Regions from separate parts of the Streptomyces sp. NPDC127117 genome, predicted to be linked through region 3. Evidence: riboswitches for the same ligand, from Rfam matches in the RefSeq annotation. Region 3 holds a riboswitch; each other region holds the start of a gene.
What was found. A riboswitch is a leader RNA that binds a small molecule or an ion and turns the genes downstream of it on or off. The one in region 3 is predicted to bind cobalamin.
Positions count from the first base shown of each region.

Region 1: linked by a shared signal. The riboswitch ahead of metE (5-methyltetrahydropteroyltriglutamate--homocysteine S-methyltransferase) and the one ahead of ACFVH0_RS23010 (cobalamin biosynthesis protein) in region 3 are both predicted to bind cobalamin.
Region 2: linked by a shared signal. The riboswitch ahead of ACFVH0_RS25020 (ABC transporter substrate-binding protein) and the one ahead of ACFVH0_RS23010 (cobalamin biosynthesis protein) in region 3 are both predicted to bind cobalamin.
Region 4: linked by a shared signal. The riboswitch ahead of cobN (cobaltochelatase subunit CobN) and the one ahead of ACFVH0_RS23010 (cobalamin biosynthesis protein) in region 3 are both predicted to bind cobalamin.

Region 1 covers NZ_JBHXTM010000030.1:22,889-25,082, forward strand. The annotation lists gene metE (5-methyltetrahydropteroyltriglutamate--homocysteine S-methyltransferase) at 1-1,347, opposite strand, end outside; cobalamin riboswitch at 1,514-1,735, opposite strand; partial or broken gene ACFVH0_RS24995 (malate synthase A) at 1,811-2,049, opposite strand.
Region 2 covers NZ_JBHXTM010000030.1:28,309-30,502, reverse strand. The annotation lists gene gndA (NADP-dependent phosphogluconate dehydrogenase) at 1-592, shown strand, start outside; cobalamin riboswitch at 759-882, shown strand; gene ACFVH0_RS25020 (ABC transporter substrate-binding protein) at 921-1,901, shown strand; gene ACFVH0_RS25015 (FecCD family ABC transporter permease) at 1,898-2,194, shown strand, end outside.
Region 3 covers NZ_JBHXTM010000026.1:61,654-63,847, reverse strand. The annotation lists gene ACFVH0_RS23020 (anion permease) at 1-605, shown strand, start outside; gene ACFVH0_RS23015 (hypothetical protein) at 640-870, shown strand; cobalamin riboswitch at 1,065-1,197, shown strand; gene ACFVH0_RS23010 (cobalamin biosynthesis protein) at 1,342-2,194, shown strand, end outside.
Region 4 covers NZ_JBHXTM010000013.1:146,949-149,142, forward strand. The annotation lists gene cobN (cobaltochelatase subunit CobN) at 1-897, opposite strand, end outside; cobalamin riboswitch at 968-1,117, opposite strand; gene cobG (precorrin-3B synthase) at 1,165-2,194, shown strand, end outside.

The sequences.
Region 1 (2,194 bases), on a different contig from region 3:
GAACGAGCCGATGGTCGTCGTGGGCAGCAGCGGCAGCCCGAGATGGGCACGCTGGGCCACGGCCCGCTCGGTGTACGGCTGGGAGCGGTGGGCGTCTGCGTCCGTCACGGCCTCGGTGCGGGCCCGCACGGCAGGATGGCGGGTGATCGGCGAGCCCGCACGGGAGGCCAGGTCGGCGCGGTTGGCGGCGAGTTCGGCGGTGATGGCGTCGGTGCCCTGGGCGAGGCCCTTGGCGAGGGTGACGATCTCGGCGGTCTTCTGCTTGGCGAAGGCCAGCCAGCGCCGGATCTGCGGCGCGACATCCCGCTCGGCGGACGCGTCCAGAGGGACGTGGAGCAGGGAACAGGAGGCTGCCACGTCGACCCGGTCGGCGAGCCCGAGCAGGGTGCCGAGGGTGGACAGGGACTTCGACAGGTCGTTGATCCAGATGTTGCGGCCGTTGACGACTCCGGCGACCAGCCGCTTGCCGGGGAGTCCGCCGACGGTGGCCAGCGCGTCCAGGTTGGCGGCCGCGGCCTCGGTGAAGTCCAGGGCGAGGCCGTCGACCGGGGCCTTGGCGAGCACCGGCAGGGCGTCGCCGAGACGGTCGAAGTAGGAGGCGACCAGCAGCTTGGGCCGGTCGGTGAGGCCGCCGAGGTCGCGGTAGGCGCGGGTGGTGGCGTTCAGTTCGGCCGGGGTTCGGTCCTGCACCAGAGCGGGCTCGTCGAGCTGTACCCATTCGGCGCCGGCCGCGCGCAGATCGGCGAGCACCTCGGCGTACACCGGGAGCAGCCGGTCCAGGAGGGTGAGCGGGTCGAAGTCCGCGGGCACGCCGGGAGCGGGCTTGGCGAGCAGGAGGTAGGTGACGGGGCCGACCAGGACCGGCCGGGCGGTGAGACCGAGTGCGAGCGCCTCCTCAAGTTCGGCGACCTGCTTGGCGGAGTTCGCGGTGAACACCGTTTCCGGGCCCAACTCCGGCACCAGATAGTGATAGTTGGTGTCGAACCACTTGGTCATCTCCAGGGGTGCCACCTCCTGGGTGCCGCGCGCCATGGCGAAGTAGCCGTCGAGCGCGTCGGCCTCGACGGCTGCGCGGTGCCGCTCGGGGATCGCGCCCACCAGGACAGTGGTGTCGAGGACATGGTCGTAGTACGAGAAGTCGCCGGTGGGCACCTCGTCGACGCCCGCGTCGGCGAGCTGCCGCCAGTTGCTCCGACGGAGGTCGGCGGCGGTGTCCCGGAGGGCATCGGCGGTGACGCGGCCCTTCCAGTAGCCCTCGATCGCCTTCTTCAGTTCCCGGTTCTGGCCCTGGCGGGGGTAGCCGTACACGGTGGCCCGTGCTGCCGCGGCTGCGGACTTGCTGGTCACGGAGATCTCCTTCGCGAGATGAATCCCTGGGCCCCGGAGACGGGACGAGAGCGCGAAGGAATGGCCAACCAGAGGTGATGATCCCGCGCGGCAAAGGCGCGGTCGTCCCGTCTGGTATGTACGCCGACCCGCCCTCGAGGTCACCGGGGTGTCCGCGCGCGGAGTGGTCCGCACACGGGCAGTTGGCAGGTCTTCGGACTCGCGGGCACGCCCTCTTCTCGGAGGACACCTAATGGCCGTCGCTTCCCAGGTCCGGTACCTCGGACCCAGTGCGTATGACGGCGGTCGTTCCCGCTCACCGCTGCGGGGCAGTCCCGGATTCCCACCGGGTTCCCTCTTACGACTCCCTGCCTGGCTGACAGGGCGAACCAGCTGCTCCGTCAGACTACGGGCCGTCACTCAGTGGGGACGAGAACCGTCCAGGATTCGGAAAGTGACAAAGGACACTCGGGAAGCACCCGGGCATCTCGGCGATGGCCGCGTCCGCCATCAGCCGTCCAGCGCCACCGCGCCCTGCCCGCGCAGCCGGGCGGCGAACCAGCGCAGCGCGACGGAGACGTTGGTGCGCACACCCCCGGGGGTCGGCGGCCCGCTGATCCGGCGCACCGACAACAGGTCGGCCGGGGTCACCTCCACATCGTCCCGGCGGCGGTCCACTCGGTGGGGCCGGTCGCCGAGGACGCCGTCGAAGACCTCCCGGCACGTTCGACCCTGCGCCGTGGTCGCGCGGTTCGTAGTCCAGATCGCCGAAATGCCCGATGGGCAGCGCTTCCCATGGACCGCGAGAGCCGTGGGCTGCCTGCGGAGGGAAGCCGGCTCGCTCAGGGGGGCCGGATACCGCTGTCTC
Region 2 (2,194 bases), on a different contig from region 3:
CGCCGAGGCCGTCTTCGCCCGCTCCGTCTCCGGGCACGCCGCCCTCCGTGATGCCTCACGCCACCTCGCCGGACCGACCGCCCGCAAGCTCGGTGAGGACGAGGCGGCGGCATTCGCCGACCAGGTCGAGCAGGCACTGTATGCCTCGAAGATCGTCGCCTATACCCAGGGCTTCCACGAGATCGCGGCCGGCAGCGAGCAATACGACTGGGACATCGACCTCGGGAAGGTCGCCGCGATCTGGCGCGGCGGATGCATCATCCGGGCCGCGTTCCTCGACAGGATCACCAGCGCCTACGAGGCTCAGCCCCGGATGCCGAGCCTCCTCTCCGACAAGAGCTTCGCCGAAGAGATCGCCGCCGCGCAGAACGACTGGCGCACCGTGATCGCCACCGCCACTGCCCAGGGCGTCCCCACCCCCGCCTTCGCCGCCACCCTCGCCTACTACGACTCCCTGCGCGCCGAGCGCCTCCCCGCCGCCCTCACCCAAGGCCAGCGCGACTACTTCGGCGCACACACCTACCACCGCACCGACCGCGACGGCACCTTCCACACCCTCTGGGGCGGCGACAAAACCGAAGTCGAAAGCTGACCCACACCCGCGGCTTCACTTCGGCCGCGGGAACAACGGGCGAGCCTGCGGGTCCGGGCAGCACCCCGTCCGCGGCGCGGGTCGTCGTCGCGGACATCGGCGTCCGGGGCCGCCGAAGGCCGGCAGCGCACGGGGCATGGCCTGCCGGAATAAGCGGTCTGACAGAATGAGTTCCGAAAACTCAGGCGACGCGCGTCAGGAAACCGGTGTGAATCCGGTACGGTCCCGCCACTGTGACCGGGCTGCGACAGCCCGGAAGCCAGATACTGGCCGCGCCGCCTTCTCGTACGACCCAGGGGACGAGGACATCCCCCGGAAAGGCTCGGCCATGCCCCCGATACGCCGTGTACCCCTCGCGCTCATACCACTGCTTCTGCTGCCGCTCACCGGCTGCGGAACCGACGGCGAGGGCAGGGCAGAGGCCGCACCGGCCGCCGACGGTTTCCCCTACACCGTCACCAACTGCGGTACGAGGACGACCTTCGACGCCCCGCCGGAGCGGGTCGTCACCATGAACCAGCACGTCACCGAGATCATGCTGGCCCTCGGGCTCCAGGACCGGCTTGCCGGGACCGCCTACCTGGACGACAGCATCCTGCCGGAGTACCGGTCCGCGTACGAAAAGACCAAGGTGCTCGCGAAGGAGTACCCCTCCAAGGAGGTGCTTCTCGGCGCCAACCCCGACTTCGTCTACGGCGGGTACAGCAGCGCCTTCGACAAGGCCAAGGGCCAGGACCGGGCGGGGCTCCAGAAGGACGGCATCAACACCCGGCTGAACATCGAGAACTGCACCAAGGGCAAGGTCGGCATCGATCAGCTCGCCACCGAGATCACCCAAGTCGCCAGGGTCTTCGGCGTACCGGAGCGCGGCAAGAAGCTGATCGCCGAGGAACGACAGAAGATCACGAAGGTCGAGACGGCGCTCAAGGGCTCCGCACATCCCTCGGTGTTCGTGTACGACTCCGGGGAAAGCTCCGCGTTCACGGCGGGCGGCAAGGGCGTCGGCAACGAGATCGTCCGGCTCGCCGGGGGCCGGAACGTCTTCGCGGACCTCGACGCCACCTTCGGCGACGTGTCCTGGGAACAGGTCATCAAGCGCAAGCCCGAGGTGGTCGTGATCTACGACTACGGAGGCACCACGGTCGAGGCCAAGAAGAAGCGGCTGCTGAACGACCCGGCACTCGCGGACGTGCCGGCGATCAAGAACGAGAAGTTCGCGGTACTCCCGCTGTCCTCGGCCGTGCTCGGTGTCCGGGTCGCCGACGCCGTACAGGACCTGGCCGGGCAGCTGCACCCCGGCACTCCGTGAGCGCGGGGTCCGCCCGCACCGGCCCGGAGTCCGTCCTCCGCTCGACCCCCGTCGTGATCGGCGCCCTCACGGTGCTGCTGCTCGCGGCGGCGGTGGCCGGTCTGGTGCTCGGCCCGGTACGGATTCCGCCGGGCGAGGTATTGAGGACGGTCCTGGGCGGTGAACGCTCCGGTGCGTTCCCGACGATCGTGTGGGAGGTACGGCTGCCCAGGGTGCTGCTCGGGGCCGTCGTCGGCGCCGGGCTGGCACTGTCGGGCGCGGTGCTCCAGGCGCTGGTGCGTAACCCGTTGGCC
Region 3 (2,194 bases):
CGGTCTGGGTCATCGTCGCCGCCGGTACGGCCATCGCGCTCGGCACCTACCTGGGCGGCTGGCGCATCATCCGCACCATGGGCAGCGGCCTCACCGACCTCAAGCCGCCGCAGGGCTTCGCCGCCCAGACCAGCGCCGCGACGGTCATCCTGGCCTCCTCGCACCTCGGCTTCTCCCTCTCCACCACCCAGTCCTGCTCCGGCGCCGTGATGGGCGCGGGCCTCGGCCGGCAGGGCGGTGTGGTCCGCTGGTCCACCGCCACCCGGATGTTCGTCGCCTGGGGTCTGACCCTGCCGGCCGCCGGACTGGTCGGCGCGGGCGCGGAGCTCCTCACCAAGCAGGGCACCTGGGGTGTCGTCGTCGTCGCGGCGCTGCTGGTCGCGGGCTCCGGTGCGATCTGGCTGGTGTCGCGCCGCAAGCCGGTCGGCCACGACGATGTCGCGCCCCAGGACGGCGGGGTCGAGCCCGCGGGCGTCGTCACCGCGGCCATCGCCGCCGTCAGCCCGCCGCCCACCATGGCCGCGGCGCCGGCCCAGAACCTCACGACCACCATTCCGGCCCCGGCCGGAACCACCCAGGACCCGGCGCGACCCGCCACCGTCTGAGCCGGCCGACAGGCCGGCCGTCTAAGGAATCAGCATGAACATCGACTGGGCAGCCCTCGGCTCCGTATTCGGCGTCTCCCTCGTTGTCACCGTCGCGCTGGTGGGCCTCTTCACCCTGGGCATCGTCGGCCTCTCCAAGCAGCCGGAACCGGCGGCGCAGGGCGGCTCCGGCGGCTCGCTGCTGCTGGCCCGCGCCGGCGCGTACGTCTGCTTCGGGCTGTGCGCGGCGGCCGTCGCGTACGGGATCTATCTGATCGTCGCCTGAGAGCGACCCACAATCAGCGACCCACAATCAGGGGGCGGTCCGAGCCGCTCCCGCGCACGCTCCTCCGTCGGGCCGGACACCACAGGTGTCCGGCCCGATGTGGGTATCAGCACACTGCGCCGTCGCAGGTCAACGGCAGGTTGACGGGCGTTCGCGGGGCGTGGTGGACTGCCGGAGCCAATTACGGCGACAGCAGAGGAAGCCGGTGCGAATCCGGCGCGGTCCCGCCACTGTCACCGGGGAGCGGTCCCCCAACACCGGAAGTCACGGCTCGCGCGAGCGGGCTGGAAGGCCGGGGGAACCGCGGATCCGGAAGCCAGGAGACTCTCGTCGCCGGTCACGTCGAACCAGGGCGCGGACCCTGAGTGAGGACATATCGCCATGCCTGGCTGCCGTGCGTCCGCTGTTTCGGCGCTCTCGACGAGAGCCGCCTGTACGAAGGTCCGCCGAGGCGCGACGGCCGGCTGAACCGTGCGAGCCGACCGCATCTTCGCGTACGGCGCCACGGCCGGTCTGATCGGCGATCTGCTGCTCGGTGACCCCCGCAGGGGGCACCCGGTCGCCGCCTTCGGGCGGGCCGCGGCGGGCGTCGAGCGCCGGCTGTGGCGCGATCACCGCGGCTGGGGCGCGCTGCACACCCTGGTCTGCGCCGGAGGCGCCGCGGGCGGTGCCGCGCTGATCGGCCGTGCCGTGCGTCGCAGCCCCGCCGCCTCCGTGGCACTGACCGCCGCCGCCACCTGGTCCGTCGTCGGCGGCACGTCCCTGGGGCGTGAGGCGCGGGCCATCGGCGGCGCCCTGGCCGCCGGTGACATCGACCTGGCCCGCGAGCGGCTGCCGCATCTGTGCGGCCGCGACCCGCACTCCCTGGACGGGCCGCAGATCGCCCGCGCCGTGGTGGAGTCCGTGGCGGAGAACACCTCGGACGCCGTGGTCGGCGCGCTGGTGTGGGGTGCGCTGGCCGGGGTTCCCGGGCTGGCCGGATTCCGGGCCGCCAACACCCTGGACGCCATGGTCGGGCACCGCTCGCCCCGGCATCTGCGCTACGGCTGGGCCTCGGCCCGCCTCGACGACCTCGCCGGCTGGCCCGGCGCCCGGCTCACGGCCCTGCTGGCCGTCGCCGCCGGGGGGCGGCCGCGGGGAGCGGTCCACGCCTGGCGGGCCGATGCCGCCAAGCACCCGAGCCCCAACGCGGGCCCGGTGGAGGCGTCGTTCGCGGGCGCACTCGGCGTACGGCTCGGCGGAACCCTCGCGTACGGCGGCCGGATCGAGCACCGCCCGGTGCTCAACGGGGAGACGGGCCGGGCCGTGGAGACCGCGGACATCG
Region 4 (2,194 bases), on a different contig from region 3:
GGGCAGGCCGTCCTCGTCGATCTCCTTGAAGGAGAACGGCACGGTGATCAGGCGGCCGTCGAACTCGGGGACCGCGATCTGGCTGGCGGCGTCGAGCGGGGAGACGCCCTCGTCGTTGCCCTCCCAGTCGGTGCGCGATCCGGTGAGGCAGAGCGCCTGGAGGATGGGGACGTCGAGGCCGCTGAGGACGCCCGCGTCCCAGGACTCGTCGTCACCGCCCGCCGATGCCTCGGCCGGCCGGGTGCCGCCCGCGGCGAGGACGGTGGTCACGATCGCGTCGGCGGCGCGCAGCGCCTCGATCAGTTCGGGCTCGGGGGTGCGCAGCGAGGCGACGTACAGCGGCAGCGCGCGGGCGCCGGCGTCCTCGACGGCACGGCACAGGGCGTCCACGAACGCGGTGTTGCCGCTCATGTGGTGGGCGCGGTAGTAGAGCACGGCGACGACCGGGCCGTCGGTGCGGCGGGCGGTGCGCTCCAGCGGGCCCCAGGAGGGTGCCGGGGCGGGCGGTGCGAATCCGTGGCCGGTGAGCAGGACGGTGTCGGAGAGGAAGCGGGCAAGCTGGTCCAGGTTGGCGGGGCCGCCGTGGGCCAGGTAGGCGTGGGCCTCGGCGGCGATGCCGATGGGGACCGTGGAGGCGGCCATCAGCTGGGCGTCGGGGGCCTGTTCGCCGGTGAGGACGACGACGGGGCGCCCGGTGGCGAGGACTTGGTCGAGGCCGTCCTGCCAGGCGCGTACGCCACCGAGGAGCCGTACGACGACCAGGTCGACGCCGTCGAGGAGCTGCGGGAGGTCCTGGAGCGGGAGCCGGGAGGGGTTGGCGTAGCGGCAGGAGACCGGGCCGTCCGAGGCGCGGGCGCTGAGCAGGTCGGTGTCGGACGTCGACAGGAGCAGGATCATGCGGCGTCGGGCCTTCCTCGGGGTGTCCACGCCCCGGGCGGTGTCGGAATGGAGTCTCCCCTGCTCGACGGAGTCGAGGGCCGGGGAAGGGAGTTCCTGACTCGCCCGGCCGGGGCCGGGCTCACAGTGGCGGGACCGTGCCGGAATCTCACCGGACTTCCTCCCCTGTCGCCGTCTGTGGCGACGACGTGCCGGATGGCCCGTCACTAGGCATAGTAAGGGCCGGTCAACCGATGGAGGACATACGGTTCTGCTCGGATGGTCGGTATGCTCGCCGCCATGCCCCCACCTGCCACTTCGCCTTCGCTGCCCGAAGACGCGTCTGCCCGGGACCGCGGTGACGCCTGCCCCGGCACACTGCGGCTGCACCGGGCGGACGACGGCGCGCTGGCCCGTGTCCGGGTGCCCGGTGGTCTGCTGACCGCGGCGCAGGCGGATGCCCTGGGTGCGGTGGCGGAGGGACTGGGCGATGGTGAGTTGCATCTCACTTCGCGAGGCAATGTGCAGTTGCGCGGGCTGAGCCCCGACTGCGGTGGCGAACTGGCCGGCCGGCTGGGCGAGGCGGGACTGCTGCCCTCCGCCCGCCACGAGCGGATACGCAACATCGTGGCGTCGCCGCTCTCGGGGCTCGACGACAGCGGGGCGGCGGACGTCGGACCGTGGCTCCGGACGCTGGACTCGCTGCTGTGCGCGGGCGCGCGGACGGCCGGGCTCTCGGGCAGGTTCCTGTTCGTGCTCGACGACGGCCGTGGCGATGTGGACGCGCTGGGCGGCGATGTGACGCTGCTGGCGCAGGACGGCGGAGCGGCGCTGCTGCGGATCGGCACGGCCCGGACCGTGGTGCGGATACCCGGTGCGCAGGCGCCGCGGGCCGCCCTCCTGGCGGCGGAGATCTTCCTGGAGCGGGCGTCGGGCACCGGCGCCTGGCGGGTGTCGGACCTGCCCGGCGGCTCCGGCTCCCTTCTCGACGAGGTCGTACGGCGGTTGCGGGAGGAGGATCCCGGCACCGCCGCCACCGAGGACCGCGACTGCCCGCGCGGCTCGGACGGCCCCGCCCCCGGCGTGGTCACCGGTCCGCACGACGGGGCGGCGCTGTCCGTCGGAATCCCCCTGGGTCGGATCGACGGGGCGCAGTGGCGGTCGCTGACCGACACGGCCCGGCACCGGGGACGTGGTGAACTGCGGCTGACTCCGTGGCGCGGGGTCGTCGTACCGGGGGTGGAGCGGCGACGGGCGGCGGGGCTGCTGGACGAGCTGGGGGCCACCGGCCTCATCGTCGGACCCGACTCCCCCTGGA